DNA from 4 places in the Pseudoalteromonas ulvae UL12 genome. Region 3 is predicted to be linked to each of the others. Evidence: predicted binding sites of a transcription regulator. Region 3 holds the regulator's gene; each other region holds the start of a gene.

Region 1 (8,145 bases), on a different contig from region 3:
TTGCGTTATCACACCATCCAAAAGCCTATCAAACAAAAACTCGATTAATTTACGCCCTCAGTGCAGGGTTTAGTTTTTATATCTGTTGGAATCTTTGGACTTTTCTTGGCATTGTCGCAGGCTCATTATTACCTGATCTCACCAATATGGGGCTCGACTTCGCCATTGCGACCACTTTCATCGCCTTGGTGATACCAGGAATTAAAAGCTGGCCGATTTTTGTTACTGTATGCAGCGCTGGGGCTGCTGCAGCATGGTTTAAAGCCCTAGGGTTCGAACTCTGGTTAGTTGGGGCAGCTTTACTGGGCATGAGTGCAGGTTATGGTTGCGAGCGATTAATTAAAAAATATAAGGCGGTATCATGCTCACAACTATCCTCTTAATGGCCTGTGTCACTTTTGTTAGTCGATATTTATTTTTACACCGCGCTCTCCCTTTTACAGTAGGACAAAAACTACAACAGTTTTTAAGCTACAGCGCGCCTGCGGTGCTGACCGCAATTTGGGTGCCGATTGTGTTATTAGAAGATGGGGCGTTAAACCTTACTTGGCATAATCCTTATATTCCAGCAGCAATAGTCGCCATTGCCGTGGCAGCCAAAACAAATAATATTTACTACACATCACTGGCTGGATTAGCAGTCTTCTTTTTATTACGCTAAGAGCTTAATTACTTCGTTGCACAAAAAAGCCCAAATGCAGCTGCTTTTGGGCTTGTTAATCTTGATGCTGTTATTTACAAACTCGCAAGTAAAACAGCTTTGCTTTTGGCAAGCGTCACATCTTGATGCTCACCTAAAGCTGTCATGCCATGGCGCTCAAGTTGCGCAACAATAGTATCGGCAACTTCAGCTCCTAGTTGATAATCACTGAAACGAGTTGGCATTTCAACACTATGGAAAAACGCTTCGGTTTTTAATATTGCTTGATCTATCACGCTATCAATATCAGATTGTTCGTCTGATTTTGGTGTTAACTGCCATACACGCTGCGCATACTGCAATAATTTACCTTGTTTGACTTGGCGTTGCTCAGCCAGCATTCTAGGTAAAACAATGGCTAATGTCTGAGCATGATCTAGTCCATATACCGCAGTAATTTCATGACCCAACATATGTGTAGACCAATCTTGTGGTACACCCGCACCAATTAAGCCATTTAATGCCATTGTTGCTGCCCACATCACATTGGCGCGCACATCATAATTTTGCGGCTCACTGAATACCTTTGGACCTTCTTCAATTAAGGTCAATAACAACCCTTCTGCAAACCTATCTTGTACCTTCGCATTCACATCGTAAGTCAAATACTGCTCAACAGTGTGAACGAATGCATCCACAATGCCGTTAGTTAGTTGACGCTGAGGCAATGAAAAAGTCACATTTGGATCGAGTACAGCAAATTTTGGCTGCACAAATGGGCTAGCAAAAGGCAATTTATCGTTTGTATCTAGGTTTGATACCACACTAAAAGTATTCGATTCTGAACCAGTTGCCGGTAGCGTTAAAACAACACCTAAAGGCAGTGCCGCTTTGATTTCGGCGCCTTTTGCTAAAATATCCCATGGCTCACCATCAAATAACGCAGCTGCGGCAATAAACTTACTACCATCAATCACTGAGCCACCACCAACAGCTAAAACATAATCAAGCTGATGTTCTTTAATTAACGCCACCGCCTTCATTGTGGTTTGATAGCTAGGATTTGGCTCAATCCCTGAGAACTCTTGCCAAGTATGATCTTTCAATGCCGCAACAACCTGATCATACACACCATTAGATTTAATGCTGCCACCACCATAAGTCATTAATACTTTCGCGTCTTTCGGAATTTCATCAGTTACCTGTGCAATTTGCTCGGCACCAAAGTGAATTTGCGTACTATTTACAAAACTAAAATTTAACATGGCCATCCTCAGGATTTAACGGTATTGATATTTTCAAAAATCAAATTGTAGCTGGCAATCACAAAATGATAAGACGTAATTATGCGAATCAGTTTTGCACAGCTGCAACAATAAATGCGTTACACTACATATATCGCACTTTCATCAATAATAAAGATTAGGTTATGTGGCAAGGTATTGAAGAATTTTTCCATGTCGTCGAACAAGGCAGCTTCACATTAGCAGCCAAACATATGGATGTGTCAACGTCACACATTAGCAGACAAATTAGCCAGCTCGAACAACGGCTTGGCACTGAATTAATCAAACGCACCACCCGCACAATTCATCTCACCGACGCTGGTCGCCAATATGTCACAAAACTTAAGGCCATTCGCCAAGAGTTGCTTGATGCCAATGCGCTATTGCAAGGGGATCAACAATCACCCATTGGGCATATTCGTATCACAGGTGCAGGAGAGTTTGTGGCTCGCACCGTGGCACCTTTATTAGCCGAGTTTATAAAACGCTACCCACAAGTCAGCATCGAGATGGACTTTAGTAACCGCAATGTCAATTTAATTGAAGAAGGATTCGATCTTGCTATTCGCTTTGGTCGTATGCAAGATTCTAACTTAATCGCCAGACCACTTACGCAACGAGCCATGACGCTTGTTGCAAGCCCTGAGTACCTAGCCTCTTATGAGGCACCGACTCATCCCAAGCAACTCAAAGATCATAATTGTCTCATCGCTATCGGTAATCGCTGGCGGTTTAAAATCGACAACAAAATCGAGGAAGTGAAGGTACAAGGGAATTGGCGCAGTAACCATGGTGATGCCTTGATGCATGCATGTTTAGCTGGCTTAGGCATCGCGCACCTTGCACAAGACTTAGTTGCTGATTATCTGCAAGCTGGCAAGCTTTGCTCATTGCTAAATGAATATCAAGTCACCGATAACGCGACTTGGTTAGTGTATCCACGTAAAGATCTAATGCCCCATCGCATTCGATTATTGATAGAATTCTTGACTGAACATTTTAGCCAAGTTAGATAAACACCATTAAAATCAAATAAAAAGAAAGAAGATGACAAACATTTATCAATTTAAAAGCACCAGCCTACAAGGCGCACCTATCGATTTTTCGGCCTATCAAGGAAAAGTTGTACTGATAGTCAATACAGCCAGTCAATGTGGACTGACACCTCAATACGAAGGGTTAGAAACCTTGTATCAGCAATATAAAGATCAAGGACTGGTAATACTCGGCTTCCCATGCAATCAATTTCGCCAACAGGAGCCTGGAAGCGCAGAAGAAATAGCCCAAGGTTGTTTGATTAATTATGGCGTTAGCTTTCCTGTAATGGAAAAAGTGGATGTAAATGGCGAACACACCGACCCTATTTTCAGTTACCTAAAAAACGCGTTACCGGGGACTTTCGGGAAATGGATTAAGTGGAACTTTACGAAGTTTTTAATTGCAAGAGACGGGCAGCCGTTAAAACGCTATGCACCCACAACGACACCACAAAAAATAGAACAAGATATTAAACAAGCACTCGCACAAACAAGCCTCAATTAAGCATACGAAAAAGGGGCTTTACAAGCCCCTTCTCATCAAATTCTAGTCATTTAAATAACTGTCGAAATCATCGTCACCGAGATTCTTTCTTAAGCGCTTTTGCTCTAAGTAATCATCGATTTTGCGTTTTACTTTACGCTTTTGATTGTCGTTTTGTGCCTTGTTGCTTGGCTCAAAATCATCATCGCTATCGAAAGCGTCATCAAAATCGTCATAAGAATACGTTTTACCCACACCTATCTCCAAAAACAGGAATTTATACAGTTAACTTCTAAGTTGAATAAATAGCGCCAAATTAAAATTTAGCAAAGAAAAATATTTTTATCGTGTTGATGAAAATATCAAATCGAAATAGTTAAATTCATCATTTTAACTAAAAAGTAGTCAATTACATCACTCAATCTAAACACTCAATATCAGCTAAAAAACATAACAACATGAAAAATAATAAAAAATTATTTTGGCATTGATATTGAAAAGATAACGTCAACAAAGCAGCCAAACGAACAAACAACAGGAAACGCAATGATGAAATCAATTATTTTACTCAGCTCAGCTTTAATGGTCGGACCCGCAATGGCGCACTCAAATGTTGATGGCCTTACCGTATCGTCTGAATCATGCAATATCGATATCCAACAAACACTGAAAATCTCTCCCAATATACTTGAGATTGAAAACAACGATCATCAAGTCATGCAAATTGACCAGCAAGGTCGTTTATTCATTAATCAGCAAGAAGTCGATGTCACATCCGCTCAACAAACAATGCTGATGCAATATGCCGATGGCTTACGGGCAAACATGCCACAAGTCGCCGAAATTGCTTTAGAAGGGGTAAAGATCGCAGGTATCGCACTTGATGAAGTTGGCACCGCATTTGGCTTACACAACACAGATAGCATGACTCGCTTGATGGATGAAGTCTCTGTCAAAATTAATGAAAGCTTTTATCAAGATGGGTCGTTTGTCATAGATCAAAGCAACTTTACCAATATTGAAAATCACTTTGATGAGCAATTTGATCAAGAAATTGAGCGTGCGATGGAAGAAGCCGTAATGAATTCAATTGGTAGCTTACTCGTCTCTCTCGGCTCTGAGTTACTAGGTGCTGGCGGAAATATGGAAGAATTCGAAAACCGCATGACACGTATGGGTGAGCAAATTGAACTTAAAGTTGAAGCGCAAGCACATCAACTTGAAGCGCGTGCCGATGCACTTTGTGGCTCGATAGAGCAACTCGCGCAGACCGAAAAAACACTGCAACAAAGCTTACCTATCTTAAAAGGGTATGATTTATTCGCTGCCAACCACCACTAAAAAACGGTACTCAACAGCAAGTCTTGTCAGTCATCAGCAAGCAGCATTCGGCCACATTAAGTGGCCGATTGTTTTTTCATTTGCAGCGATGCGGCAAGCTCCCCCAGTTTTATTAACGCGCGCTCAACCTCGTCGCGCCATGGCAAACCGTAACTTAAACGAACGCAGCGCTGATACTTATTGCTCGCAGAAAACATGCTGCCAGGTGTAATACTAATATTATACATTAAGGCAAGATGAAACAGCGCAGTTGCATCAATCCCCGCAGGGAACTCCACCCACAGCACACATCCTCCTTGCGGATCGCTCACGCAAGTTCCTGCCGGAAAATGCTGCAATACAAAGTGGATCATCCGCTCTTTATTTGAACGTAAAATTTGCCGCAATTTGACCAAATTCCGATCGTAATCTCCGCTTGCTAAAAATTCAGACAGCGCCCACTGATTCAATAATGGTGAAGAGCAGCTAAATGCGCGCTTTAAACCTAACGCTTTTTGCGCATAACGACCAGCGATTAACCAACCGATACGATAACTCGGGGCCGCTGTTTTAGAAAAAGAAGCACACGAAATCACCAATCCTTTTTTGCTGTAATATTGCGCGGGTTTGCCTCGTGGGCCATTAAAATACAAGTCACCGTAGACATCATCTTCAATGAGAACCACATCATGAGATTCAAGCAACGCCACTAAATCAGCGCGGTTTTGTTCTGGCATCAATGATCCGACAGGATTATTCAATGCGGTTGAAAAAACACAAGCCGTGATCGTGTGTTGTTGTAGTGCGTTACTTAAATCTTCAAGCCAAATACCTTTTTCGCTACAAATTGGAATCTCAATGGCTTTAAGGCCCAAATTTTCAATCAGCTCAATGATGCCAAAATAGGTCGGTGACTCAATAGCAATCACATCACCGGGTTTTGCAACACATTGCAAAGCAATCGCTAATGCTTCTTGCGCGCCATTTGTGATGATTAACTCATCAAAATCGACCCCGATACCGACATCTAAATATCGATAAATAAGCTGCTTTTTTAACGGGGCAAACCCATCCATGGCACCATAATTGATACCTTGATGACCAGACATTGTCATCACCCTGCGCATAGTACGTGCTAATGCTTTATCGGTCGAACGGGCGGCAATCGGGTTGGCAATACCAAAAGGGATCACACCTTTACGATGTATAGCTTCATACACTTGTTCAATGAGTGATTGTTTGTTGACCGCTATCGGTTGTGATGAAAGGCGACGACGTTTGGGTTTATCATACTGTGAATCCATCGCTTTTAAGAAATAACCTGATTTCGACTTTGCTTCTATCAGTCCTTGTTGCTCTAACTCTAAATAAGCTTGTTTAACAGTAGGAATACTGACATTTAATTTCGCTGCCATATTTCGTAGCGAAGGCAATTTCTGCCCCGCTTGCAAAGTATTTTGTGCTTTCATCTCACGAATGAGCTGTGCTACTTGCTGATATAAGAATTCTGTTTTTTCACGATTAACAATAGTCGACATAAGCGCAAATCTGTATAGGTTACATTTTCATTTATCTGTATATGTTAACTATACACAGAAACGTTAAACTTCCCACCATCTCCCCTAAAAAAGACTAATTACGCTATGAAAACGACTTTGCTCTACCTGGTGACTGTGCTGATTTGGGGCTCAACTTGGTTTGCGATTGAGTTCCAACTTGGTGATGTTGCTGTTGAAGTGTCATTATTCTACCGATTTGCACTCGCTGCGGCATTGATGTGGATCTTTTGCACAATCAAAAAACTCCCCATGCGTTACCCTGTTAAACAACATGGTTTTTTTATCCTGCTGGCAGTGTTTAACTTTGGTGCAAACTATTTAATCTTGTACTGGGCACAGGCTTATTTGACCTCAGCCATGACGTCTATTGCATTTTCACTGCTGCTATTGATGAACATCATTAATACACGAATCTTTTTTGGTAAGCCCATTGCACTGCGTATTTATCTGGGTGCGTGTCTGGGTGTAATCGGGATCATTGTACTGTTTTGGGCTGATCTGGCTGATTTAACGTTTTCAAATGGTGCGGTGATTGGTTTACTTTTATCACTGGCCGGCACATTCGCCGCTTCTATTGGCAATATGATTAGTGTTCGCAATTCCCATGCACAGATCCCTGTTTTGCAAGGCAATGCATGGGGCATGTTGTACAGTGCGGTTTTATTATTGATTTATATAAACCTCACTGGTGCCCAAATGTCGATATCGACCACCCCGAGCTACCTGATTTCACTTATTTACTTGTCTGTATTTGGCACTGTCATTGCGTTTGGCTGCTACTTTGCATTACTCAAAGAAATTGGGCCTGAAAAAGCCAGTTATGTGATTGTGTTATTTCCATTGGTCGCAGTGGTGTTAAGTACATACTTTGAAGGATTTATTTGGACTAACAATACGATTCTTGGTTTCAGCTGTGTGTTATTAGGCAATGCCATAGTGCTGACACCGGTTCAAAAGCTCAAGGCGCTGTTCGGCTCATCCCCAGTGAGTGTTGTAAAAGCGCACTAACCAAAAGGGCTTCGGCCCTTTTTTACGGTGCCTGTAATTTAAGACCATTAGGAATGACCTCGATTATAGCTGGCGTATACCCAATAAATTCGCCATCAGCTTCAATAGCTAACCCTGACGTATCGACTTTGAACTCTGCTGCATCACAGGTATTAACGGCACGAGCCCGCAAATGAGTCCCAAAATACACTTTGCTTAAATAGAGTACTTTTTTGAGCATGCTCAGCTCTTCGATCATCACACAATGTAAATGGCCACTTGAAACCTGCGCTAACGGAGCTATCTTCATGCCACCTGCAAAATATTGGCCGTTGGCAAACACCGTCATGAAATTTCGATAACTGCGCTCTCTTCCTAAAAATTGCAATGCAATAAAAGCTCCCTTATAAACAACAAGTTGCTTTAATGCTAAACGTAAATAATGCAACTGAGACCAAACCGTTCGCTGATAACGCCCTTGACTCGCCACCACCGCGCCATCAAAACCGATCCCGGCAATGTTAATAAATCGCCGTTGATTTATCATGCCAAGATCAATGGATTGCACGCGCTCTGAAAAAACGGCTTGCTTAAATTGCGCCACAGACCAACCTAATCCTCGAGCAAAATCATTACCTGTGCCACAAGGTAGCAGCGCCAAAGGTAAGTCAAAACCGGCCATCGCATTGACTGTAAGATGCAGTGTGCCATCCCCTCCTAAAACCACTACTTTGCTACAATGCGGTAACTGTTCAGAAAAATAATGCTGATTCTCGTCCAGATCTACGTGAGTTTCGTAAAACACATAGTTCAATTTCCTCACAGCCAACTC
Region 2 (8,145 bases), on a different contig from region 3:
CAAGAGGCAAGCTTGCTTCAATTGCATCCATTGTTTTATTTGCGGCTTGCTCTGTCATTTCCATGACATAATTTAGCCTTTGTTTTGCATCAGGTAATGACTCTTGAGTTAAAGCAGAAAGCTTGTCATCTAATTCAAAGTTTTTAAGTGAATCATGAAGCTGGCGTGTTAATTTACCAACTTCAGCAAATAACTCAGACTGTTCATCTGAGCTAATTTGTAACAACAACTCATTTGCTTGTTCTTGTTCGCCATTTTCCAAAAGCTCAACGAGCTGCTTAGCTTGATCAAGTGTTATTTGTGGTAGTGCGCTGGCCGACATGAAGCTCTCCTTCTTGTTTAACCTAGACGCTCAAACACTTTATCCAATTTAGTCTTCAGCGTTGCGGCAGTAAACGGTTTAACTATGTAGCCGTTAACACCCGCCTGAGCTGCAGCAATGATTTGTTCTTTTTTCGCCTCGGCCGTCACCATTAACACAGGTAAATGCTTAAGGTTGTCATCCGCTCGAATAGCTCTGAGCAAATCAATACCTTGCATACCTGGCATGTTCCAGTCAGTCACGACAAAATCAAATTCTTGATTTTGTAACATCGGTAGTGCGGTGCTACCATCATCTGCTTCTTGAACATTAGTAAAACCTAAGTCCCTAAGCAGATTTTTAATGATTCTTCTCATAGTTGAAAAGTCATCTACCACAAGAATTTTCATGTTTTTATCCAAAACATCCTCCGGTGAGGTTTAAACCCAAATTACAGTACTTCTAATTCAAATCCAGTCACTGACTTTTGCTTTTAGCTTTATCATTGCCTGGCCATGTATTTGGCTAACTCTTGATTCACTTACATCAAGAATTGCACCTATTTCTTTTAAATTCATTTCATCATTGTAGTAAAGAGATAAAACCAGTGCATCACGTTCAGGTAAAGTTTTAATTGCTTGTAATAAAGAAGCATTAAACCGCTCTGTCTGTGTATGAACATAGGGTGTGTCACTAGAGTTTAAATGTTCTTCGTTATGGAGCACATCTTCATCAACCCCTAGATCTTCAATCCCTAAAATCCTACCGCTATTTACATCGTTAAGAATATCATGGTATTCATTGAGCGTAATATCAAGTTTTTCAGCAACTTCTATATCTTTTACTTCTCGCCCTAATAAAGATTCTAATTCTGCGGTTGCTTGAGCAACCATTCTGGCATTTTTATGGACTGATCGAGGAACCCAGTCGCCCTTTCTAATTTCATCCAACATGGCACCACGAATACGGATACCCGCATACGTTTCAAAACTCGCGCCTTTTGAGCCATCAAAGTTTTTTGCAGCTTCAATAAGACCAATCATTCCTGATTGCACTAAATCATCCAGTTGAACGTTTGCAGGCAAACGTGCCAGTAAATGGTAAGCTATGCGTTTAACTAGCGTGACATGTCGTTCGATCATGTTCGCCATTTGATCTGCATTGCTATATCCAATAACTTTATTCACACAGGATGCCTTAGCGATTGACAAGCTTTTCTATGAAGAACTCCAAATGCCCTGAAGGTTGATTTGGAATGGGCCATTTTGCTGCTTTAGTCGCAAGTGTTTTAAATGCTATCGCAGCTGGTGACTTTGGAAAGAGATCAACTATCGTTTTTTGTTTACGGATTGATTTACGCATATTTTCATCAAATGGAACTGTAGAAACAAGCTCAAGAGAAACATCTAAAAAACGATCAGTCACTTTAGATAGTTTGGCAAATAGCTCTTGGCCTTCACGTAGACTACGGACCATATTAGCAACTATTTTGAATTTGTAGACCCCATGCTCTCTGCTAAGAATTTTTATCAAGGCATAAGCATCTGTAATTGAAGTCGGCTCATCACACACAACCACAAGTACATCTTGCGCAGCTCGTGAAAAGCTTAAAACCATATCAGAAATACCTGCTGCGGTATCAACAATTAATACATCATAGTCTGCATTCAGTTCACCAAAAGCACGGATAAGACCCGCATGTTCAGCAGGAGAAAGTTCAACCATGTTCTGAGAACCCGAAGTTGCTGGGACAATACGGATCCCATGAGGGCCTTCAACTAAAATATCTTCTAATTCACATTCACCCGATAAAACGTGCGATAAGTTACGTTCAACTCGAAGCCCTAGCATTACATCACAGTTTGCCAACCCTAAGTCAGCATCCAACACCAATACCCTTTGGCCTTGTTGTCCCATTGCAATTGCCATATTTAAAGACACATTGGTTTTACCAACGCCTCCCTTGCCGCCTGTTACTGCAATTACTTTTACAGCTTGATTATTTTGATTCATTCTTCGCAGGCCACTTGCTTGATCTAAAACTGTATTAATCATACATCCCTACTGCATGAGACTCCAAGGTTGGATGTCTTTTAAATTGCGCGTTTGCACGTTTTGCGTACAACTGCTCAGCCTTTTTGACTAATTTTTCTGCATTAGCCACTCTAATATCCTCTGGCACACGCTGACCATTAGTAAGATACCCTATTGGCAAACGATTTTGAATCGCAATACTAATAATCTCACCTAAACTTAAGCATTCATCAAGTTTTGTGAATATACAACCACTTAAGTGGACCTTTTTGAAGTGCTTAACCGTCTCTTGTAATACTTCAAGCTGTGCTGTCGCACTCAATACTAAGTAACTACGTATATCGACTCGAGCATTTTTCATCAAGGTATTTAACTGTTCAGTTAAGCGTAAATCACGTTGACTCATGCCAGCGGTGTCAATTAATACTAGTCTCTTATTTCGTAAATGATAAAGCATTTCTGCTAATTCATTCGCATCTTTTACTTGTTTAACTGGACAGCCAATGATTCTGCCATAAGTTGCCAGTTGTTCATAGGCTCCAATGCGATAAGTATCTGTTGTAATTAAAGCTATTTTATCCGCACCGAATTTTTGTGCGCCTAATGCGGCCAATTTTGCAACAGTTGTGGTTTTGCCAACACCTGTTGGGCCAACCAAAGCAAACACCCCGCCATTGCGTAAAATTTCATTATTAGACGTATAAAGCTGACTTTGCACCATTTCTAACAGAGCCTGCCAGGCTTTTTTCTCTGAGACATCGTCAGGGATAAAGCAAGCCATTTGATCGGCGAGCTCATCACCAATCCCCATCCCTTTAAGCCGATCGACCATATAAGCTTTCGTAGGATCCCGTCTTGCTAAATCTTGTGACATCAAACCTGATACTTGATGTTCGAGTAATTGGCGAATGGCAAGCATTTCATCTTTCATTGCCTTGATTTCATCATCACTTTTAGAAAGGTTCGCAGCTGGCTTAGCTACAGTTTGTTTTGTATCTCTTTCTGGCTGTGAGAAATCATCTTCAGGGCCTTTATACCAATGTTCTGCCTTAGGCTTTTGCTGTTCTTCCAACATGCTTGAAAAGTTATTTGTTTGCGGTTTTGTTGCTTGACGATTCAACAGAGCCTCTAAACTATCTGCTATTTTCGCTTCAGGCTCAGGCGCTCTACTGATAGCTTGTGGTCTAACAACTTGCTCATTTTTAACACCGTAATCAGACATTCTTTCACTGATCGGCGCTCGAACTTGCGCAGGTGCACGTTTTACAGGGGCACGTTCATGATCAACGGCCGCGACAATCTCAACACCATTAGCCATTTTCTTATTCGACATAATAACTGCATCAACACCCAACTCTTCTTTGACTTCATTGAGTGCAGTACGCATATCTTTAGCAAAAAAACGTTTAATCTTCATAAATTACCCCTTGTCCAAACTATTGCTGACCTACAGAGCTGACAATCTTTATTTGCTTTTCATCCGGTACTTCTTGATAAGACATCACCCTTAAACCTGGTAATGTATGTTTAACAAATCGCGATAAAACCGTTCTCAGCATTCCTGATGTCAACAATATGGAAGGTTCTCCTGACATTTCCTGGGTTTGATGTGCTTCACTGAGTGAATTTTGTAATCTCTCAGCAAGTCCAGGTTCAATGCCAGCTCCTTCGTCACCTGCATTTTGAAGTGACTGATGCAACATCTGTTCCAACTCAGGCGCCAATGTTATGACAGGGATTTCAGGCGTCGCCCCAACGATATCTTGAACAATCAAACGGCGTAGTGAGATACGTACTGCAGCCGTTAATACATCAGGATCTTGGCTACGAGGGCCATACTCAACTAAAGTTTGAACAATGGAGCGCATATCGCGAATTGGAACCCCTTCATTAAGCAGGTTTTGCAATACTTTTACGATAGTTGTCAGATGTAAAGTATCTGGCACTAATCCTTCCACTAAACGTGGATGACTCTTAGTCAACATATCGAGTAAATTCTGAACTTCCTCATGACCAAGCAATAATGAAGCATTGTTGTGAAGTAATTGACTGATATGCGTAGCCACGACCGTAGCTGCATCAACAACTGTGTAGCCAAGTGATTGGGCTTCGTCTTTTTTGTTAGGGCCAATCCAAACAGCCTCAAGCCCGAACGCAGGATCTTTTGTGGGCGTACCATCGATTGGACCAAATACTTGCCCAGGGTTAATAGCAAGCTCATTACCGTGCTTTAATTCACCTTCCCCGACAGCAACCCCCATAAGCGTAATACGATACGCATTAGGATCTAATTCTAAGTTGTCACGAATATGCACTGGAGGGACTAAAAATCCGAGCTCTTGAGAAAGCTTTTTACGCACCCCTTTAATTCTGCTCAGTAACTCCCCTCCTTGCGCCTGATCAACCAATGGGATTAAACGGTAACCCACTTCTAAACCTATGACATCAACTTGTGATACATCATCCCAGCTAAGCTCTTTTTGCTCTTGCGAAGGAGCAGGAGTCGCCCCACTCGCACTTGGCTGTAGCTCGCCTTTTTCAATAGCTTCTTGTTCTTTAATCGCCTTTTGTTGAGTATAAAATGCACCGTAACCAATTAATGCACCTAATGATAAAAATGCAAAATGCGGCATGCCGGGCACTAAACCCATGACAATTAAAATACCTGAGGTGATAAATAGCGGCTTTTCATTACCAAGCTGTTTCTTAACTTGATCACCCATATTTTGTGATTCATTTTGACGAGTCACAATAATTGCGGTGCCAATAGATAAGAGTAAAGAAGGAATTTGAGCAACCAGACCGTCACCGATGGTTAACAGCGTATAGACTTCCATCGCAAGACTAAAGGGTAAATCGTGCTGGATCATGCCAATAAATAACCCACCCGTAATATTGATTACGAGAATGACAATCCCCGCAATAGCATCACCTTTTACAAATTTACTCGCACCATCCATCGAACCATAAAAATCAGCTTCCCTCGTGACTTCATTTCGACGCTCTCGTGCTTGCTCTGCCGTAATAAAACCGGCATTTAAATCAGCATCTATCGCCATTTGCTTACCTGGCATCGCATCAAGAGTAAATCGAGCGGTTACTTCGGAAATTCGCCCTGCACCTTTTGTAATTACGACAAAATTGATAATGATCAAAATGAGAAACACTACAAAACCAACAACATAGTTGCCACCCATCACCACAGAACCAAATGCTTCAATCACTTGACCTGCAGCATCACCGCCGTTGTGTCCTTCAAGTAAAACAACACGCGTACTGGCTACATTCAGGGCTAAACGCAGAATCGTAGCGATTAATAAGATCGCAGGAAATGCACCAAAATCGAGAGGTTTCATGGTGTAAACAGTGACAAGTAAAACAACAAGTGCCAAAGCTATATTAAAAGAAAATAACGCATCGAGTAGCATAGGAGGCATAGGCAATACCACCATTGCCAAAGCCGCGAGTACTAAAATAGGCGTCCCAACCCCTTTTAGATACTCCATTTTATCTTTATTGATTTGTGTTAATACAGCCTGAAGATTCATACACAACTAATTTCAAAAAATTGACACTAGGTGGGTAAAAGCAAAATACATTCCAGTTATCAACTTTAAAAAAACAATAAATTTAGCGCTTTAAAATCAGTTGATTAATACTTTAATTCATCAGGAATTGGCAGTTTTGTTGATGGCTTACTTGGGCGTTTTCCGCGGCCATTATTGAATTGTTTCAGCTGATACACATAAGCTAAAATTTGCGCGACTGCGATAAATAACTGATCTGGGATTTGCTGTCCGACCTCTGTAGTGTGAAACAAAGAGCGGGCCAACATTGGGGACTCAAGAACCGGCACATCATGTGCTTTTCCTATTTTTCGGATCTGTAATGCGATTTCATCGATGCCTTTAGCCAACACAATCGGAGCCCCTGCTTTTTCTGTGTCGTACTTGAGTGCGACTGAGTAGTGAGTCGGGTTGGTGACAATCACATCGGCATCCGGCACATCTTGCATCATGCGTCGTTGCGACATTTCTCGTTGAGTACGCCTAATACGAGCTTTTATTTGCGGATCACCTTCCGAATTTTTATATTCGTCTTTAACTTCTTGCAGAGTCATTTTGAGCTGTTTATTGTGATTCCATTTTTGAAAGGGCGCATCCACTAAAGCAACAACTACTAACGTGCAAGATAACGCTAAAAACATCCACCCGAGGATTTTTAATGAATGCTCAATATTCCCGGGCATGGTTTCTAAACTCAGGTGTAAGATTTCATAAAAATACATTTTTATTAATAACACAGCAGTAAATGCGACTAATAAAAACTTGAGCAACCCTTTAACAAGCTCAATCACAGCTTGCGGGCCAAACATTCTCTTAAAACCTTGATAAGGTGATAGTTTATTTGCTTTTGGAGCCGCGGCTGACCAACTAAAATTAAATCCACCCAAGAAGGTATTACCAATAAATGCAGCGACTAAAATCACCAAAACAAACATGGTCATTCCAAACCAAAGCTCTTTACCAATATCTCCCCAAACGGCAAACATCTTAGTGGTATCAAACGCTTCGTTACGATTTAAGTTGAGCAACCTGGCCATCACACGATGCAAGCCAGCTCCGATCGTCGGCCCATAAATAAGCAACGACACTGCAGACATTATTAAAACCACCGCGGTGCCTGTTTCTTTAGAACGAGCTATCTGGCCTTTTTTTCGGGCATCACTGAGCTTTTTATCCGTGGGTTCTTCGGTTTTTTCTTGATCTGAGCCTTCAGCCATTTTTCAACCTTAGCTTTTAAGGGCCACAGCCCGACACTTTACACATTAATTCAAGCATACGTTGCCACTGGAATTCAAACTGGACAACAAAATTCCCCATCGTCGCCCAAATAATAACAAGCCCCATCATCAGCGTAAAAGGGAAACCAATAGAGAAGATATTTAACTGAGGTGCCGCTCGGGTCATCACACCAAATGAAATACTAGTAATCAACATCGCGGTTAAAGGTGCTAAAGAAAGTACTAACGCAGTCGCAAATAACCACCCGCCCCATAAGGCAACTTCACGAAAGTTTTCAGGATCCCACCAGGTGCCATCTATCGGTAGCGCGGTGAAACTGTGTATTAACATTTGGATCATGATTAAATGACCGTCATATACCCAGAACAACAAAGACGCTAAAATTAAATAAAATTGACCCACTGCTGGCACATTTTGCCCATTTGTTGGATCTATAATCGAAGCAAAACCTAAGCCAGTTTGCATCGCTAATATTTGTCCCGCAAGTACAAAAGTATTGAGCATTAGTACCGATGCAAATCCCATTGCTACACCAATTAAAATCTGTTGCAACACGACTAACACCATTTCAAACGAGAATAAATTTGTAAATGAGACTGGTGGTAACATAGGGACTGCAATAAAGGTAATCACTACAGCTAAGCCTGTCTTGATCCGTGTCGGGACTGTTCTAACACCAATCCCTGCCATCACCATCAACATTGCTGAAATCCTTGCCAATGGCAATAAGAAATCCGCTAACCACTGCATAATGATAGAAAGCGGAAACTCCATTAACCGACCACTTCAGGTATTTGTAAAATTAAACCAGTGAAAAAATCCATTAATTCTTGCGTTAACCAGTGACCACCAATAATCAAAGCGAGTAGAGTTACGATGAGGCGAGGTAAGAAACTTAATGTTTGCTCATTAATTGAAGTTGCAGCTTGAAATATTGATACAATTAAGCCTACGATCAAACTCGGTATAATGATTGCAGCCACAATTTTAATGACCAAAAACAAA
Region 3 (8,145 bases):
TCTGGCAGCTCTCCTTTGAGGCGCAAATAACGAAGAACAACATCAAGTGTGACATCTGGGCGAATGGTCACAGTATCTGTGTTCATTATGGCACCAGCAGACTCTTCTGGGTAAGATAGCGCTAATGCAGCACGCTCTCGGTCTTGGCTGGCCATCGAGCCGATAACTTCTTGATAAATAGTGTCAGGAAGACTTCGCAACATTTCTGCGAGGTCATCATCGTCCATATCTTCTGTTGCGGCTGCGATTAATGCAGGATCCATCTGGGAGATAATGCCATTACGCACATCTTCAGAAAGCTCTTCGAGGATGTCACCTTGTAGATCTGAGTCAACCAATTGCCACAGTACAGTACGGCCTTTATGAGGGGAGGACTCAAGTAATAGGGCGATGTCACACGGGGCCATATGTGCCAACATGCGCCTAACATGAACAAACATACCACTGTTAAGTGCACGGGTTATTTCGTGCAATCTTAGTTGGGTGTTATCTTGTTCAATGGCTTCTGGCATGGCTGCTCTTTATTGTAATAGTGTTAGTGTGTAGTCAAACAGGTTGATGTTGTGCAATGTTGCGATTAGTGTTTAAGCAAGTAATTGATTTTGGTTAAGTATAGCGTATTTGCTATCAACTTTCAGTTAGTCTTGTTCGTTAAATTTATCTGCAATCAAAGCTCCGATGGCTTTCAGCGCTTGTTCTGCATCAGGTCCTTCACAGGTGACTTTGACTTCTTTTCCTTGGCTGCTTTCGAGTAACATTAATGCAAGCACGCTGTCTGCTTCGGCAGTTTTAGTATCTTGCTCTAAAATAATATTGGCGTCAAAACTCAGAGCTAGTTGTGCTAATGCTGTGGCAGCTCGGGCATGTAAACCCAATTTGTTTTGAATTAAAAACGTATCTTCACAGTGCATGTTATTTTTCTTGTTCGCGATGATGGACTTTGACATTTTTGTGGCTGCGACTGAAGCTATCGGCAAGAGTTTGGGCTAAATAAACTGAACGGTGCTGACCACCGGTACAGCCAATCGCAATGGTTAAATAGCTACGGTTATTTCGTTCTAGATGCGGTAACCACGTTTGTAAAAAAGTTTGGATTTGCCAAGTGAATTTTTGCACTATGCTATGGCTGGCTAAATAATCTTTTACGGGTTGATCTAAGCCTGTTAATGGTTTTAGTTCAGGCTCCCAATGCGGATTCGGCAGAAACCGGGCGTCAAATACATAATCTGCATTTTTAGGAATACCATGTTTAAAGCCAAACGATTCAAACGTAATAATAAGTTGATTGTCTTTTTTGCCTAACACACGCTCGCGTATCGACTCGGCTAATTGATGGACGCTTAAATCGGTTGTATCGATTATGACATCGGCACGGCTGACCACGACATCAAGCAGTACTTTTTCTTGTTTAATGGCAGAATCGAGCGGTTGTGCATTCATTGATAATGGATGTAGTCGTCTGGTTTCAGAGAATCGACGAATGAGTGTGTGATCGTCACTATCAAGATAAAATAATGATGAGTTGGCAAATTCAGGTAAATACTCAAGAATCTCATTAAACTCTTGCTGATCTTTAGGCAAGTTCCGTACGTCTATACTCACCGCTATCTTATCGTAACTATCAGATACACTGCGTACGAGGGAGGGAAGTAAGTTGACTGGGATATTATCGACAGCATAGTAGCCAAGATCTTCAAGTACTCTTAACGCTACAGATTTTCCTGATCCTGAGCGGCCACTGATAATAATAAGTTGCACGGTACATCTCCTTGATGATTACGCTGCATCGATTATCGCGTAGAGTTCTTCATCGCAAGTCGCATGACGTAATTGTTTGCAAAATAACTTGTCCTTTAGTTTATCAGCTATCGCAGCGAGCGTCTTTAGGTGAGCTTGACATTCGTCTTCAGGTACGAGCAGTGCCACAAAAATATCGACAGGTTTATTATCTATTGCATCAAATTCAATCGCCTCTTGGTTGACGATTAAAATAGCCAGGCTTTTATCGAGTCCAGCTAATCGGCCATGGGGTATAGCGATACCACGCCCGATGCCTGTGCTACCAAGTTTTTCACGATTCAATAACGCGCCAAGGATTTCTTGCTCAGAAAAGTCGGGGCGTTGCTGGTGAGCAACAAAGCTAATATGCTCTAAAATTCGCTTTTTGCTATGAAAAAGGACTGCGGCTTTGGTGCAGTCCTTGGAAATAAAAGAATTTAGTTTCATGATTAATGGCGTGAAAGTTTCTCTTTATGTTTAATTACTTGGCGATCTAATTTATCAATCAAGCCATCGATTGCAGCATACATATCTTGATGCTCGGACGTTGCAAATAATTCACCACCGGTGACATGGAGAGTTGCTTCTGCTTTTTGGACTAATTTCTCGATATCCAAAATAACATGAACGTTATTTATATGATCAAAGTGCCTTTCGAGCTTAGCAAATTTGTTAGTGACATAGTCTCTTAAAGGATCTGTTATTTCTACGTGACGACCAGTTAAATTTAGTTGCATAAGCATTTTCCTTCTATTTTACGTCTCAGATCAAACGTTTTCTCTGATTTGACGGGGGGATAGAGAGAGATTCACGATATTTTGCTATCGTGCGTCTCGCCACTTGTATTCCTTGCTCTGCCAATATATCTGCAATTTTACTATCACTCAAAGGTTTAGCCTGATTTTCTGCAGCGATTAGCTTTTTAATTAATGCTCGAATAGCCGTTGATGAGCATTCTCCACCATTCTCTGTACTGACATGGCTTGAAAAGAAAAATTTTAATTCATAGATACCACGTGGCGTATGCATGAATTTTTGAGTCGTGACACGTGAAATCGTAGACTCGTGCATTTCGACCATTTCAGCAACATCATTGAGTACCATAGGTTTCATCGCTTCATCGCCATGTTCAAAAAAAGCTTGTTGTTGCTGAACGATGCAGTTTGATACTTTTAAAAGAGTATCATTGCGACTTTCTAAACTCTTAATAAACCATTTAGCTTCTTGTAAATGTGAGCGAATAAACTGACTGTCTTCGCTCGATTTAACAGAACGGCTCATTGCAGCATATTGATCATTTACTCTGATTTTTGGCATGCTTTCTGAGTTTAGCTCAACCACCCAACGACCTTTTATTTTTTTTACAGACACATCAGGAATAACATATTCTGGTTGCTCGGTATTGATGCTATCTGCAGGCTTTGGATTGAGGCTATGAATCAGTGCCATGACTTCTTTTAGCTCATTTTCCTTAAGCTTGGTTTTCTTCATTAAGGTTCGATAGTCGCGAGAAGCTAAAAGTTCAATGTGTTCTTTTACAATTTCTTTAGTGTGCGACAACCAAGGGGTGCTTTTATCAAACTGATTGAGTTGAATTAACAGGCATTCTGGAAAATCCCGCGCGGCGATACCGATAGGATCAAAGACTTGAATACGTTTTAATACGGCTTCTACCTCATCTAACTCTACAGCAAGGCCATCACTGCCTTCTCCAATGCTTTCACAGATATCTTCTGTTGATAAGGTTAAGTAGCCTTGATCATTGATTGCTTCAACAATCGCTGTGGCAATGGCTTCATCTGTTGGGCTAAAAGGCGTTAAACGAAGTTGCCACATGAGGTAGTCTTGCAGTGATTCAGATGTGCTGCCTTGGTATAAAGTGTCGTTGTCGGGAGCGGGACCTGAGGATGACGTAGAGGGTCCGGCGCTGACATATTCATCCCAACCAACATCCATGGGGAGTTCGTCAGTAAGGGAGTCTTTATTTAATGCATCTGATGATTCTATTTCAACTTCAGCGGTGTGTTCATGATCGTCAGAAGAGTCTTTTTGGGAGTCGGCTGAATCGTTGTTATTGTCATTGCCATATTCTGCTTCTTCAACTTCAAGCAGAGGGTTGCTATCAAGTGCTTCTTGAATTTCTTGTTGTAAATCTAAAGTACTCAGTTGCAACAAGCGGATTGCTTGTTGTAACTGTGGGGTCATTGTAAGTTGTTGCCCAAGACGAAGTTGTAATGATTGCCTCATTTACGTCTAACAATCCTTTTGGTTATTAAAATAAATGGCACTTAGTTATGAAGTAAATTAACTATAGCTTGAATTGTTCACCTAGGTAAACATCACGTACTTTTTGGTTTTCAAGTACCTCTTTAGGAGTACCCGTTGCGATTAACTCACCGTGAGAAACAATGTAAGCTGTTTCACAAACATCTAAAGTTTCCCTTACATTATGGTCTGTAATTAACACACCAATGCCACGATTTTTTAAATGACGAATAATTTTCTTTATATCTATCACTGATATCGGATCGACACCGGCAAAGGGCTCATCGAGCAAGATAAACTTAGGGTTAGCGGCCAGCGCGCGTGCAATTTCAACACGACGGCGTTCTCCACCAGATAAAGCCATGCCTTGGCTATCTCGAATATGACAGATATTAAATTCTTCTAATAGGTTATCGAGTTGTTCTTCTCGTTGCGCTCTGTTGAGTTCTTTACGTGTTTCCAAAATAGCCATGATGTTTTGATAAACAGTTAACTTCCTGAATATAGAGGACTCTTGTGGCAAGTAACCTATGCCCATTCTTGCTCGGCTATGCATGGGAAGTAAAGTGATATCTTCTTCATCGATTGTAATCAAGCCTTTATCACTAGGAACTAAACCAACGATCATATAAAAAGTGGTGGTTTTTCCAGCACCATTGGGACCAAGTAATCCGACAATGCTGCCAGCTTTAACGCTTAGCCCTACGTTTTTGACCACTTGTCGGCCATTATAACTTTTGGCAAGTTGCTTGGCGTTGAGAGTGGTCATTTTTTATCCTTTTCAGACGGCGTTAAAATAGTGCGAACGCGTTGTGAGGAGTTTTCGTCTTTGACGGCACTAATGAGCTGCTGTTTTATGTCATAGGTGATTTTTTCTGCACTCATTTTTTGGCCGCTTTGAGTGATGGTTGCATTACCTGAGATAAGTAATATTTCAGTAGCGACATCGTAGCTGATTTCATTTGCACTTGCGGTGATCACTGTGCCATCTTCAAGTGTTTCAACGTAGGATGCTGGGTTGCCTTTAGCGACAAGCAGTTGTTTATTTTCTCCTAGCTCAGCTCTGCGGTAAGCCTCTAAAAAATCAGCTTTAATTTTTCGTTTGTCATGGGTAATTTCAACGTTTTTATCAAATATAATCACATTTCGTTTTATATCTGCTTTTTGGTTGTCTGCATCAATGATTACTTTTGAATTAGGTTGTGCGGCTTGAGTAAACAAGCTCACACCCAACAATGTAAGCATGAGTATGATTTTATTGGTCATAATAAATGGTCTGTGTATGGTTAATGAGTTCAATAACTTCGGTTTCAAAGTTAGCGATTAGTCCTTTACCTTTGATTAAGATATTCGGTCCTGTAATGGTCACTGGCCGCTCTGAATTCATGGTCGATTGATTAATATCCACTTCAAAATAGTCGGCTTGTATTGTTTGTAGCATGGCGGTTTTATCTAAATTAATTGCCTCAACATTCCCTTCCAATATGAGTATTTTACTATCGTAGAGTGTTGCTTCAGAGGCGTTGATTGTCCAGACCCCTTTTTCTGAATAAAGCGTGAAAATAGGCAGGCTAAAGTGAGTAAACCCTAACTCTTGATATTGTTCCATCTTAGTGGCTGCAACTTTATGACTAATTTTGCCATTAATATCAAACACTGTTTGCCTAAGTTCAGTGGCAATGTAATCAGGTGTGGCTACCTGTGCTTTTTTGTGTGTTTGTTTTTGTTGCGGCTGAGTAAAATATGGATACCAAAGCCACGTCATTAGGACTAAAAATAAGACACTAATGATTAGGCGAGCCGAATTCATGCGCTGGTTCCTTTTACACCTAAGCTAATGCCTTGACTAAGCATCAATAAGTCGGTGAGCTCCCTAACAGCCCCAAATCCACCAGGAAGTAAGGTGGTATAGTCAGATTGGTATTTAACGAGCGGGTGGGCATCTTGCACCGCAACAGAAAAGCCAACTTTTTCCATGACTGGTAAATCGGGACTATCATCACCAATATAGGCGATTTGGCCATCAGTAAGGTTTAACCGTGCTTTTAAATCTTCATAAGCAACAATTTTATCTTCTTGGCCTTGGTAGATGTAAGGAACTGTGAGGCTTTTCATTCTCTGCTCGACAATAGTCGATTGTCTGCCAGTAATAACAGCTACTGCAACGCCACTGTTTATCAGTGATTTAATGCCAAAACCATCTTTGGTGTTAAAGGCTTTGAGCTCTTCGCCTTGATTGCCTAGGTAAATACGGCCATCAGAGAATACGCCATCAATATCACAAATTAAGAGTTTAACGTGTGATGCTTTATTGAATACGTCTGAACTTATGGGTTGGTACAGCTGATCAAAAGTCATTAAATCACCCCAGCTTTGAGTAGGTCTTGCATATTAAATGCGCCAATAGGTCGATTGCAGTTATCAATCACTAATAGGCCATTGATGCGTTTTTGTTCAAGAATATTAAGTGCTTCTGCTGCGAGTATATCCTGATATACGGTGGTGCACCGTTTGGTCATTACGGTCGAGATTTCAGTGGTATGAATATCTATTCTTTGTTCTAAAATACGGCGTAAGTCACCATCGGTAAATAACCCAGTCAATTCACCCTGAGTATTAACGATTGCGGTCATGCCGAGCCCTTTGGCTGAAATTTCTAGTAATGCATTTCGAATAATATCATGCTCATTGACCACAGGTAGGCTATCGCCTGCATGCATAATATCTTTTACGGTCAATAATAGACGTCGGCCTAAACTGCCACCAGGGTGTGAAAGTGCAAAGTCATCAGCAGTAAACCCTCTCGCTTCAAGCAATGCAACAGCAAGGGCATCGCCCATCACTAATGTTGCAGTTGTGCTCGCTGTTGGCGCTAAACCTAAAGGGCAGGCCTCTTGTTCAACTTTGATGCAAATGTGTACGTTAGCAAGCTTGGCGAGTGAAGAGGTCGTATTGCCTGTCATGGCAATCATTGAGGCGCCTAATCGTTTGATTACTGGTACTATGCTGAGTATCTCGTTTGTCTCGCCTGAATTTGAAATCAGTAAAACCACATCTTCTTTAGTGATCATACCTAAATCACCATGGCTTGCTTCCCCAGGGTGAACAAAAAATGCAGGGCTACCTGTGCTAGCAAGGGTTGCCGCGATTTTGTTGCCAATGTGACCCGACTTGCCCATACCGACAACAATAATGCGGCCCGTGCATTTGAACATTATTTCACATGCTTGTTCAAAATCAGCGTTTAAATATTGTGCTAATTGCTCAATTGCTTGTTGTTCAATTTTGAGTACCCGCTGCGCGCAGGCGATAAATTCTGCAGCCATGATTTAGTGCCTTTACGCAACTTGAGAAAAAATGAAATATTGATAGGCGGCAAAACTTATCACAAGAATTGCGCCTTCAGCACGATTGATGCGGCGTGTGCCTCGAATGCTTAAGCTCATAGCGACCAGTGCAAACGTCGCCAGTAACATGATAATGGCATCTCTATTGGCAGCTGCTGGGTCAATTATTGAAGGATTAATGATGCCTGCAAGGGATAATACAGCCAATATATTGAAAATATTAGAGCCAATGATATTTCCTAACGCTAAATCATCTTCCCCCTTTAGTATTCCAGCAATACAAGCCGCTAGCTCAGGTAAGCTGGTGCCGATAGCAATAATGGTTAAGCCGATGACTAAATCACTTAAACCAAAGTATTTAGCAATATCGACTGCGGACTCAATTAAAAAGTGGGAGCTAATTGGGAGCATAATAATACCAACCACAAGCCAAGCAATTGCAGAAAGATTGCTCACATCTTGAGGGACATCTTCACAAGCTTCAGCGACCAGCGGATCATCAATTTCGCTTTGGCGAGTGGAAATAAAAATCAGGCCGCCAATGAAAATAACAAAAGCGATTAATAGCGCGTAGCCTTCGAGAGCGGAAAAATAATTATCAGAAAAAATATACCACGCACCAACAGACACAAGAATCAGGATTGGCATCTCACGTTTGAGGATGCCAGATGAGACACTTAAAGGTTTAAGTAGTGCGGTTAAACCAAGGACAAGTAAGATGTTGGTGATATTCGAACCCACAGCATTGCCAACT
Region 4 (8,145 bases), on a different contig from region 3:
TGAACAAATCAATCGCTGACTCAAATAAATTCATTGAGCAAATGAACAAAACTGGCTAAACAAAATCCTCAGTAAAAAATTTATTTGGCTCATAAAAAAACCCGCTTTTCAGCGGGTTTTTTAAATTAATCATACGATTATTTTGGTGCACGTCCTGCGCGCTTACGATCACTTTCAGTTAAGTGACGTTTACGAATACGGATATTCAGAGGTGTCACTTCAACTAATTCATCGTCATCGATAAACTCAAGCGCTTGCTCAAGTGTGTAGTTCAATGGCGGCGTTAACGTTTGCGCTTCATCAGTACCTGATGCACGAACGTTAGTTAGTTGCTTACCTTTAAGGGCGTTAACTGTTAGGTCGTTATCACGGCTATGAATACCGATAACCATTCCTTCGTAAACTTCAACACCATGACCGATGAATAATTTACCACGCTCTTGCAAGTTAAATAATGCGTTTGTTAGCGCTTTACCTGTTGCATTAGCAATCATTACACCGTTCTTACGAACACCTAGCTCACCACCTTTGTGAGGACCATAGTGATCGAATGTGTGATACATAAGGCCAGAACCAGATGTAAGCGTCATGAAATCAGTTTGGAAACCGATTAAACCACGGCTAGGGATCATAAAGTCCATACGCATACGGCCTTTACCATCTGGAGACATGTCAGTTAGTTCACCTTTACGAAGACCTATTTGCTCCATGATAGAACCTTGATGCTCTTCTTGACAGTCAATGGTAACTGTTTCGTACGGTTCTTCAAGAACGCCATCTACTGTACGTAAAATTACTTCAGGACGAGAAACAGCTAGCTCGTAACCTTCACGACGCATGTTCTCAATTAAGATACCTAAGTGTAATTCACCACGACCCGATACGCGGAAGCTATCTGGGTTAGCTGTGTCTTCAACACGAAGTGCAACGTTATGTACTAATTCTTTATCTAAACGTTCACGGATATTACGTGAAGTTACGAACTTACCTTCTTTACCACAAAATGGTGAATTATTAACAGAGAACGTCATTGTTACTGTTGGCTCATCAACACTTAATGGTGGTAAAGCTTCAACATTGTTTGGACAACAAACAGTATCAGAGATTTTCAGCTCACCAATACCGGTTACTGTTACGATGTTACCCGCATAACCGCGCTCAGTTTCGATACGCTCTAAACCAAGGTAGCTCTGAACTGAACCAATTTTACCGTTACGTTTTGAACCGTCAGCACTGATGATAGTCACTTGTTGATTCACAGCAACAGAACCACGCTTGATACGACCAACACCGATTACACCTACATACGAGTTGTAATCAAGCTGAGAAATTTGCATTTGGAATGCGCCTTCAGGATCAGCATCTGGTGGAGATACTTCGTCAACGATCATCTTAAACATAGGTTCCATGTTATCTGATGGCTCGTCTAAATCTAATGTTGCCCAACCATTGATAGCTGATGCATAGATTACTTTAAAGTCTAACTGTTCGTCAGTTGCACCTAAGTTATCGAATAAATCAAAGATTTGATCCATAACCCAATCAGGACGAGCGCCAGGCTTGTCGATTTTGTTAATTACAACGATTGGCTTTAAACCCTGCGCGAATGCTTTTTGTGTCACAAAACGCGTTTGTGGCATTGGACCTTCTTGCGCGTCAACAAGTAATAATACTGAGTCAGCCATCGAAAGAACACGCTCAACTTCACCACCGAAATCGGCGTGTCCTGGAGTATCTACGATATTGATGTGGTAATCATTCCATGAAATTGCAGTATTTTTTGCAAGAATGGTAATACCACGCTCTTTTTCGATATCGTTAGAGTCCATGACGCGCTCTTCATTACCGCCGCGAGTTTCTAACGTACCTGACTGCTCTAGCAGTTTATCAACCAAGGTTGTTTTACCGTGGTCAACGTGCGCGATAATCGCGATATTTCTTAACTTTTCGATGCTCATAAACTTACTCAGTAGAATTAATCTGGCTGATCCTAAAATATCTACGCTCTTTGTTCGACATTCAAAAAGAATCGAAAAACAAGCGGCATAGCGTTTAAAAAAAATGGTCGCATATTATCCCTTAATAATGGCAGGGATGAAAGTTTATCCAACAGAATTTTTTAAACTTTATTTAAAAAAGCTTAGATTACTGCTGTTTTATTACACAATTAGTGATGGATTACATTTAGTTACGCACAGAAATGTTTTTCTATTTTTTTCATCAAGAGATAAAAATCGTACTTAGGTGAAATAAACCAATAAAAAGAACATTTTGGACTATAATTTCTGGGCATTTCAACGCACCAACAAGGTGCAATCAACGATCAAAGTGGTGCACCAAAATGAGTCAACACTGCATCTAAAAATATAAATTCCATATTTATCATGAAGTTGAAAAGTTGGCACACATTGAGCTTATAGAATGAAAAATTGCAAAAGCAAATAATATTAAACAACACACAGTTTGGAGGACGCATGTCTCATTCAGTTTTACAGTTTATCAAAGAAAATGACGTTAAGTTTATCGATTTACGCTTTACTGATACCAAAGGTAAAGAGCAGCACGTTTCTATTCCACATCACCAAATTGACGAAGATTTCTTTGAAGATGGTAAAATGTTTGATGGTTCTTCAATTGCCGGCTGGAAAGGCATTAACGAATCAGACATGGTCTTACTACCAGATGCAGAGTCTGTAAAATTAGACCCGTTCACTGAAGAAGTAACACTGATTGTTCGCTGTGATGTTGTTGAGCCATCTACATTGCAAGGTTACGAGCGCGATCCACGCTCTGTTGCAAAGCGTGCTGAAGAATACATGCGCTCTACAGGTATTGCGGACACTGTTTTATTTGGACCAGAACCTGAATTTTTCGTATTTGACGACATTAAATTCAAAACTGACATGTCTGGTTCTATGTACAAAATCGATTCTAAGCAAGCAGCTTGGAACTCAGATAAAAGCTATGAAGATGGCAACACAGGTCACCGTCCAGGCGTAAAAGGTGGTTACTTCCCAGTAGCACCTGTTGATGATTTCCAAGATTGGCGTTCAGCAACTTGTTTAGTCCTTGAAGAAATGGGTCAAGTAGTTGAAGCGCATCACCACGAAGTAGCAACAGCCGGTCAAAATGAAATCGCGACTCGCTTCAATACTATGGTTTTAAAAGCTGATGAAATCCAAGAAATGAAATATGTTATTCATAACATGGCTCATTTATACGGTAAAACAGCAACCTTCATGCCTAAGCCTGTTGTTGGCGATAACGGTTCAGGTATGCACTGTCACCAATCTTTAGCAAAAGACGGCGTAAACTTATTCGCTGGTGATAAGTATGCAGGTCTATCTGAAGAAGCATTATTCTACATTGGCGGCATCATCAAGCACGCTAAAGCAATCAATGCATTTGCAAACGCTTCTACTAACTCATACAAGCGTTTAGTGCCAGGATTTGAAGCTCCAGTTATGCTTGCATATTCTGCACGTAACCGCTCTGCATCTATCCGTATTCCTGTTGTTCCGTCTGCAAAAGCACGTCGTATCGAAGTTCGCTTCCCAGATCCAACAGCAAACCCATACTTAGCGTTCTCTGCAATGCTAATGGCTGGCCTTGACGGTATTAAAAACAAGATCCACCCTGGCGATGCAATGGATAAAGATTTATACGACTTACCAGCAGAAGAAGCGGCTGAAATCCCACAGGTTGCAAGTTCATTACAAGAAGCACTTGATTCTCTAGACGCTGACCGTGAGTTCTTAACCCAAGGTGGTGTATTCACTGACGACCTAATCGATGCGTACATTGCACTTAAGAGTAAAGAAGTCGAAAAATTAAACATGACAACTCACCCAGTTGAGTTTGAAATGTACTACAGCTGCTAAGTAAGCTAACTATTTGTTTCAATGTGTGTTCCAAAGCCTGCTTCGCAGGCTTTTTTTATAGCAAAATTAGCGCTAATCATATAAAGTTATTAACTATTCAATAACAAGCTATAAAAATAGAAGGAAAATTAGGTGGCAAAACGCTTAATACTATTTGCTGTCTGCATGACGCTACTTGCAGCTCCTTCTATAGCTGGCCAGAAAAAAATCTACGTTTGGCGTGACGCTAAAGGCGTGCTTGTTTTTTCTGATACTCCTCAAAAAGGTTCTGAAGAGTTGAATCTCAATATCAATACAGTCGATATGCAAGCCGTTGATACCAGTACTTTATACAAAGCAGAATCACAACAAGACACTCAAACTCAGTTTAGTATTTCAATCACAGAGCCTAAAGATCAAGCCACCATTCGAGACAATACAGGCTCCATTTACGTCAGCGGAAAAGTAAGTCCACGTTTTGAAAGCGGTCTCTCAATTCAATTGTACTTAGATGGCATGGCCACTCAAGCCCCAAAAAGCTCAGCTATTTTTGCACTGCGTAACGTTGATCGCGGCGAACACACGCTGCAATTAAAGTTAATTGATGCCAAAGGAAAAGAAATCGGTCAAAGTGAAATCGTGACGATTTACTTACATCGTAAAGGTCTCTAATCATTTTTTGATTACGTATTCAATCCCACGCAATCAACACTTTCACGTATAATAGCCTCATGATAATCTGTTTTTCAGCTCAAATAACTTCATGATTAATTTTCCGTTGCTAGAGCAAAGTGATAGCTGAAATACGACTCAAATAGCAACGCACTAAAATGGTGCAAAGATGCCCAAAAATAAAACTCTCAAACACGACACCTTGCTTTCTATTTGTGAAAATCTAGCCACGGCCGTTATTTTGCTTGATGAGCAGCTCATTGTTGTTTATGCAAACGACAGCGCGAGTGAGTTATTTGCATTGGGCCATAAGCGCTTTTTAGGCCAAGAGTTTGAGTCATTATTTAACTATCACAACATCGACATCAAACGCATTATTAGCCATACCTTAAATGAAGGCAGTGACTGCCACCAACACAGAGCTGACGCGGTTTTCCTTGATTCTCGCCATGCCAAAATAACCTTAAGCAGTCGCAAGATCACCATCGAATCCAACCCTTATATTATGCTCGAATGTAGAGCGCTTGATGAAGAAATTAAACACGACAAAGCCTCACATCAAATGCATCAATACATTGCTGCCCGTACGCTTATTCGCGGTTTAGCCCACGAAATAAAAAATCCTTTAGGTGGAATTCGCGGAGCGGCGCAGTTATTGCAATACGAGGTTGATCAACAAGAAAGAGATGAATGCGCAACGCTGATCATTGAGCAAGCTGACCGATTGACAGAGCTAGTCGACCGCCTGCTTGGACCAAATCAGCTACCGAATAAAACCTGGTGCAATATTCATCAAACTCTTGAGTCAGTAGTAAAACTGACAATGCTATCAAATCACAGTCAAATCAATGTGATTAAAGATTATGATCCGAGTATTCCTGATATTTTTATTGATCAAGGCAAGATTCAACAGGTTGTGCTCAATATCGTGCGAAATGCGCAGCAAGCACTCACCGAAGGCGGTGAAATCACCTTGCAAACTCGCATTCGTCACCATATGCGCATTCACAACAAAGCGATGAAGAATGCCTTAATGATTAAAGTGTCAGACAATGGCCCTGGAATCGACAAAGCAATAAGAGACACACTCTTTTACCCTATGGTCACCAACAAAGATGGTGGCTCAGGGCTCGGTTTAGCCATCGCACAAACGTTGATCGATCAACACGATGGTTATATCGAATGTGAAAGTTGGCCAGGCCATACAGAATTTAATATATATCTACCCTTTGTTAACCAACAATAACAAAGAATGCGTTTGGAGTGATAAATGAAAACAGTTTGGCTGGTTGATGATGATGCGTCGATACGGTTTGTTCTTGAAAAAGCACTGAGCCGCGCCGGTTTTCAAACCGAAAGCTTTGCCAGCGCAGAGTCTGTTTTAAGCGCCTTAGAATACAGTCAACCAACAGTACTCGTGTCGGATGTTCGTATGCCTGGCATGGATGGCATGACATTGCTTGAAGGGATCAGTACAAACAACCCAGGCTTACCTGTCATCATTATGACTGCCCATTCTGATCTCGATTCAGCCGTGCAAGCATTTCAAAAAGGTGCGTTTGAATACTTAGCCAAACCATTTGATCTTAACGAAGCCGTTAATTTAGTTGAAAGCGCCTGTCGCGCGAATCAGGGCCTGAAAAAGAAAAACAAAATACCCGAACAAAAAACCCAAGATATCATCGGCGAAGCGCCTGCGATGCAAGAAGTGTTTCGAGCAATCGGTAAACTCTCGGCGTCAAGCATGAGTGTGTTAATTAACGGAGAATCCGGCACAGGTAAAGAATTAGTCGCAGGGGCGCTTCACAACCACAGTCCACGCAAAGAAAAAGAATTTATCGCCCTCAATATGGCCGCGATCCCTAAAGAATTAGTTGAATCGGAACTATTTGGTCATGAGAAAGGCGCTTTTACCGGGGCTGACAGCGTGCGAAAAGGCCGCTTTGAACAAGCCAATGGCGGCACCTTATTTTTAGATGAAATTGGCGATATGCCATTAGATGTACAAACTCGATTGCTACGAGTGCTGGCTGATGGTGAATTTTACCGAGTGGGCGGCCATCAAAGCATTAAGGTCGATGTACGCATTATTGCCGCCACCCATCAGAATCTAGAAGAACTAGCTGCGACAGGTAAGTTTCGTGAAGACTTATTCCATCGTTTAAATGTTGTTCGTTTAAAACTTCCTGCCTTACGTGAGCGCACTGAAGACATAGAAAAACTTGCTCATTACTTTTTAACTAAAAGTGCCAAAGAGCTAAAAGTCGAAAGCAAAATTCTTGCCTCTGATGCATGCCAAAAACTCAAAGCTTTTCACTGGCCAGGTAATGTCAGGCAACTTGAAAATACCTGTCGCTGGCTCACCGTTATGGCACCGGGGCAAACTGTCACCGAAGCCGATTTACCGCCGGAGATTTTAACTAATCCGATTCAGCATGCTGCATCTGGTGATTGGCTGAGCCAATTTCAAGCTTGGTTCGATGCAGAACTCAAAAAAGGCCGCGAAAATATTTGGCCCGACGTGCAAGCAGAGCTTGAAGTTAAACTTATTAACACCGCATTACAGCACTGTAATGGTCATAAACAAGATGCCGCGATCAAAATTGGCTGGGGTCGCAATACCTTGACGAGAAAGTTAAAAGAGCGCAACCTTAACGATTAACCTATTTAGCTGTTGGTTCAGTTTCGCTTTTGTTATGAAATTAATAGAAAATATCCCGCTAATAAAACGGATGGAAATTATCAACCGTTTAGCGTTTTTTAAAGTGTTCAGTTTAGATGAGCGCCAAGTGCTGCTTGAGTCCTTTTCACAATTATATTTAGTCAAACAGCATCGTTTTGTATTTCAGCAATACGATCACGATGCAAACTTGTATTTAGTGCTCAGCGGCCAACTGACCATGTACCGACAAAACGATCAGGTTGAATTAAGTAATGTTTTGCCCGGTGAATTTATTGGTGAAGGCAGCTTTATTGCTGGGCGTAATCGCAGTATCAACGCACAAGCAAGCGAAGATACCATTTTGCTCTCACTGTCACCCATAGTGTTAACTCGCCTGCCAGCTGCGATGAAAGATAAACTCAAAGACCAAATCATTTTCGGCATGAGTCAGCGCATTGAAGCGCTCAGCAAGTTACTCGAAGCAAAACAAAGTGGTTAACGAATGCTTACAAATTCCTACAATGGGTATTTTTCAAACCCATGAAACACTGATATGCTAAGCATTGTTGATATTTAAGGATTTATTGTTATGAGCATCGCATTTAAAGCCGCTATCGTTTGCTGTTTCCTAGCCTTGAGTTTACACGCAAACAGCGCGGTATCATCACTGCTCGCGCCAACAGCGGCGCTCACTGCACTGGTCGAGCAAGGCGAACTTGGCGACCTCAATGCTAGCCAACGACAAACTATTTTTGATATTGATCGCGCCCTAAACCATGAAAACTTTTCTTTAGCCCACACTTTGAGCAAGCAATTTTTACAACAAGCACCCAATCTTGCGGCTGCGCATTTTATGTATGCTAAAACCTGTTTGGAAGAAGCAAAAGAAAGCTACCTCAGCGCCTTTAGTTTAAGCAATAAAGCGCAAACACACTTTACCCGCGCGCAAGA

What was found. Region 3 encodes sigma-54, which starts transcription at its own class of promoters, with help from an activator protein. Its sites were predicted from a motif close to GTTGGCACGNNNNTNGNNT; they were not measured.
Region 1: a site for sigma-54 is predicted at 3,928-3,946, ahead of PULV_RS14630 (YggN family protein). Genes of this name have one in related genera too.
Region 2: a site for sigma-54 is predicted at 5,922-5,940, ahead of flhA (flagellar biosynthesis protein FlhA). Genes of this name have one in related genera too.
Region 4: a site for sigma-54 is predicted at 2,398-2,416, ahead of glnA (glutamate--ammonia ligase). Genes of this name have one in related genera too.

The regions. Positions count from the first base shown of each region.
Region 1 covers NZ_AQHJ01000030.1:233,190-241,334, reverse strand. The annotation lists gene PULV_RS14660 (AzlC family ABC transporter permease) at 1-383, shown strand, start outside; gene PULV_RS14655 (AzlD domain-containing protein) at 362-661, shown strand; gene PULV_RS14650 (iron-containing alcohol dehydrogenase) at 736-1,905, opposite strand; gene PULV_RS14645 (LysR family transcriptional regulator) at 2,070-2,942, shown strand; gene PULV_RS14640 (glutathione peroxidase) at 2,974-3,468, shown strand; gene PULV_RS14635 (PA3496 family putative envelope integrity protein) at 3,511-3,702, opposite strand; gene PULV_RS14630 (YggN family protein) at 3,994-4,788, shown strand; gene PULV_RS14625 (aminotransferase-like domain-containing protein) at 4,845-6,305, opposite strand; gene PULV_RS14620 (DMT family transporter) at 6,411-7,334, shown strand; gene PULV_RS14615 (diacylglycerol/lipid kinase family protein) at 7,357-8,145, opposite strand, start outside.
Region 2 covers NZ_AQHJ01000027.1:344,873-353,017, forward strand. The annotation lists gene PULV_RS09650 (protein phosphatase CheZ) at 1-322, opposite strand, end outside; gene cheY (chemotaxis response regulator CheY) at 340-723, opposite strand; gene PULV_RS09660 (RNA polymerase sigma factor FliA) at 769-1,452, opposite strand; gene PULV_RS09665 (MinD/ParA family ATP-binding protein) at 1,499-2,356, opposite strand; gene flhF (flagellar biosynthesis protein FlhF) at 2,349-3,752, opposite strand; gene flhA (flagellar biosynthesis protein FlhA) at 3,772-5,883, opposite strand; gene flhB (flagellar biosynthesis protein FlhB) at 5,988-7,118, opposite strand; gene fliR (flagellar biosynthetic protein FliR) at 7,135-7,914, opposite strand; gene fliQ (flagellar biosynthesis protein FliQ) at 7,914-8,145, opposite strand, start outside.
Region 3 covers NZ_AQHJ01000033.1:112,577-120,721, forward strand. The annotation lists gene mgtE (magnesium transporter) at 1-512, opposite strand, end outside; gene PULV_RS15945 (HPr family phosphocarrier protein) at 639-911, opposite strand; gene rapZ (RNase adapter RapZ) at 913-1,758, opposite strand; gene ptsN (PTS IIA-like nitrogen regulatory protein PtsN) at 1,777-2,226, opposite strand; gene hpf (ribosome hibernation promoting factor) at 2,229-2,516, opposite strand; gene PULV_RS15965 (RNA polymerase factor sigma-54) at 2,542-4,026, opposite strand; gene lptB (LPS export ABC transporter ATP-binding protein) at 4,088-4,813, opposite strand; gene lptA (lipopolysaccharide transport periplasmic protein LptA) at 4,810-5,310, opposite strand; gene lptC (LPS export ABC transporter periplasmic protein LptC) at 5,300-5,854, opposite strand; gene kdsC (3-deoxy-manno-octulosonate-8-phosphatase KdsC) at 5,851-6,402, opposite strand; gene PULV_RS15990 (KpsF/GutQ family sugar-phosphate isomerase) at 6,402-7,373, opposite strand; gene PULV_RS15995 (calcium/sodium antiporter) at 7,383-8,145, opposite strand, start outside.
Region 4 covers NZ_AQHJ01000029.1:77,400-85,544, reverse strand. The annotation lists gene PULV_RS12820 (DUF2959 domain-containing protein) at 1-59, shown strand, start outside; gene typA (translational GTPase TypA) at 138-1,958, opposite strand; gene glnA (glutamate--ammonia ligase) at 2,475-3,881, shown strand; gene PULV_RS12805 (DUF4124 domain-containing protein) at 4,014-4,532, shown strand; gene glnL (nitrogen regulation protein NR(II)) at 4,702-5,778, shown strand; gene glnG (nitrogen regulation protein NR(I)) at 5,803-7,194, shown strand; gene PULV_RS12790 (Crp/Fnr family transcriptional regulator) at 7,229-7,693, shown strand; gene PULV_RS12785 (tetratricopeptide repeat protein) at 7,784-8,145, shown strand, end outside.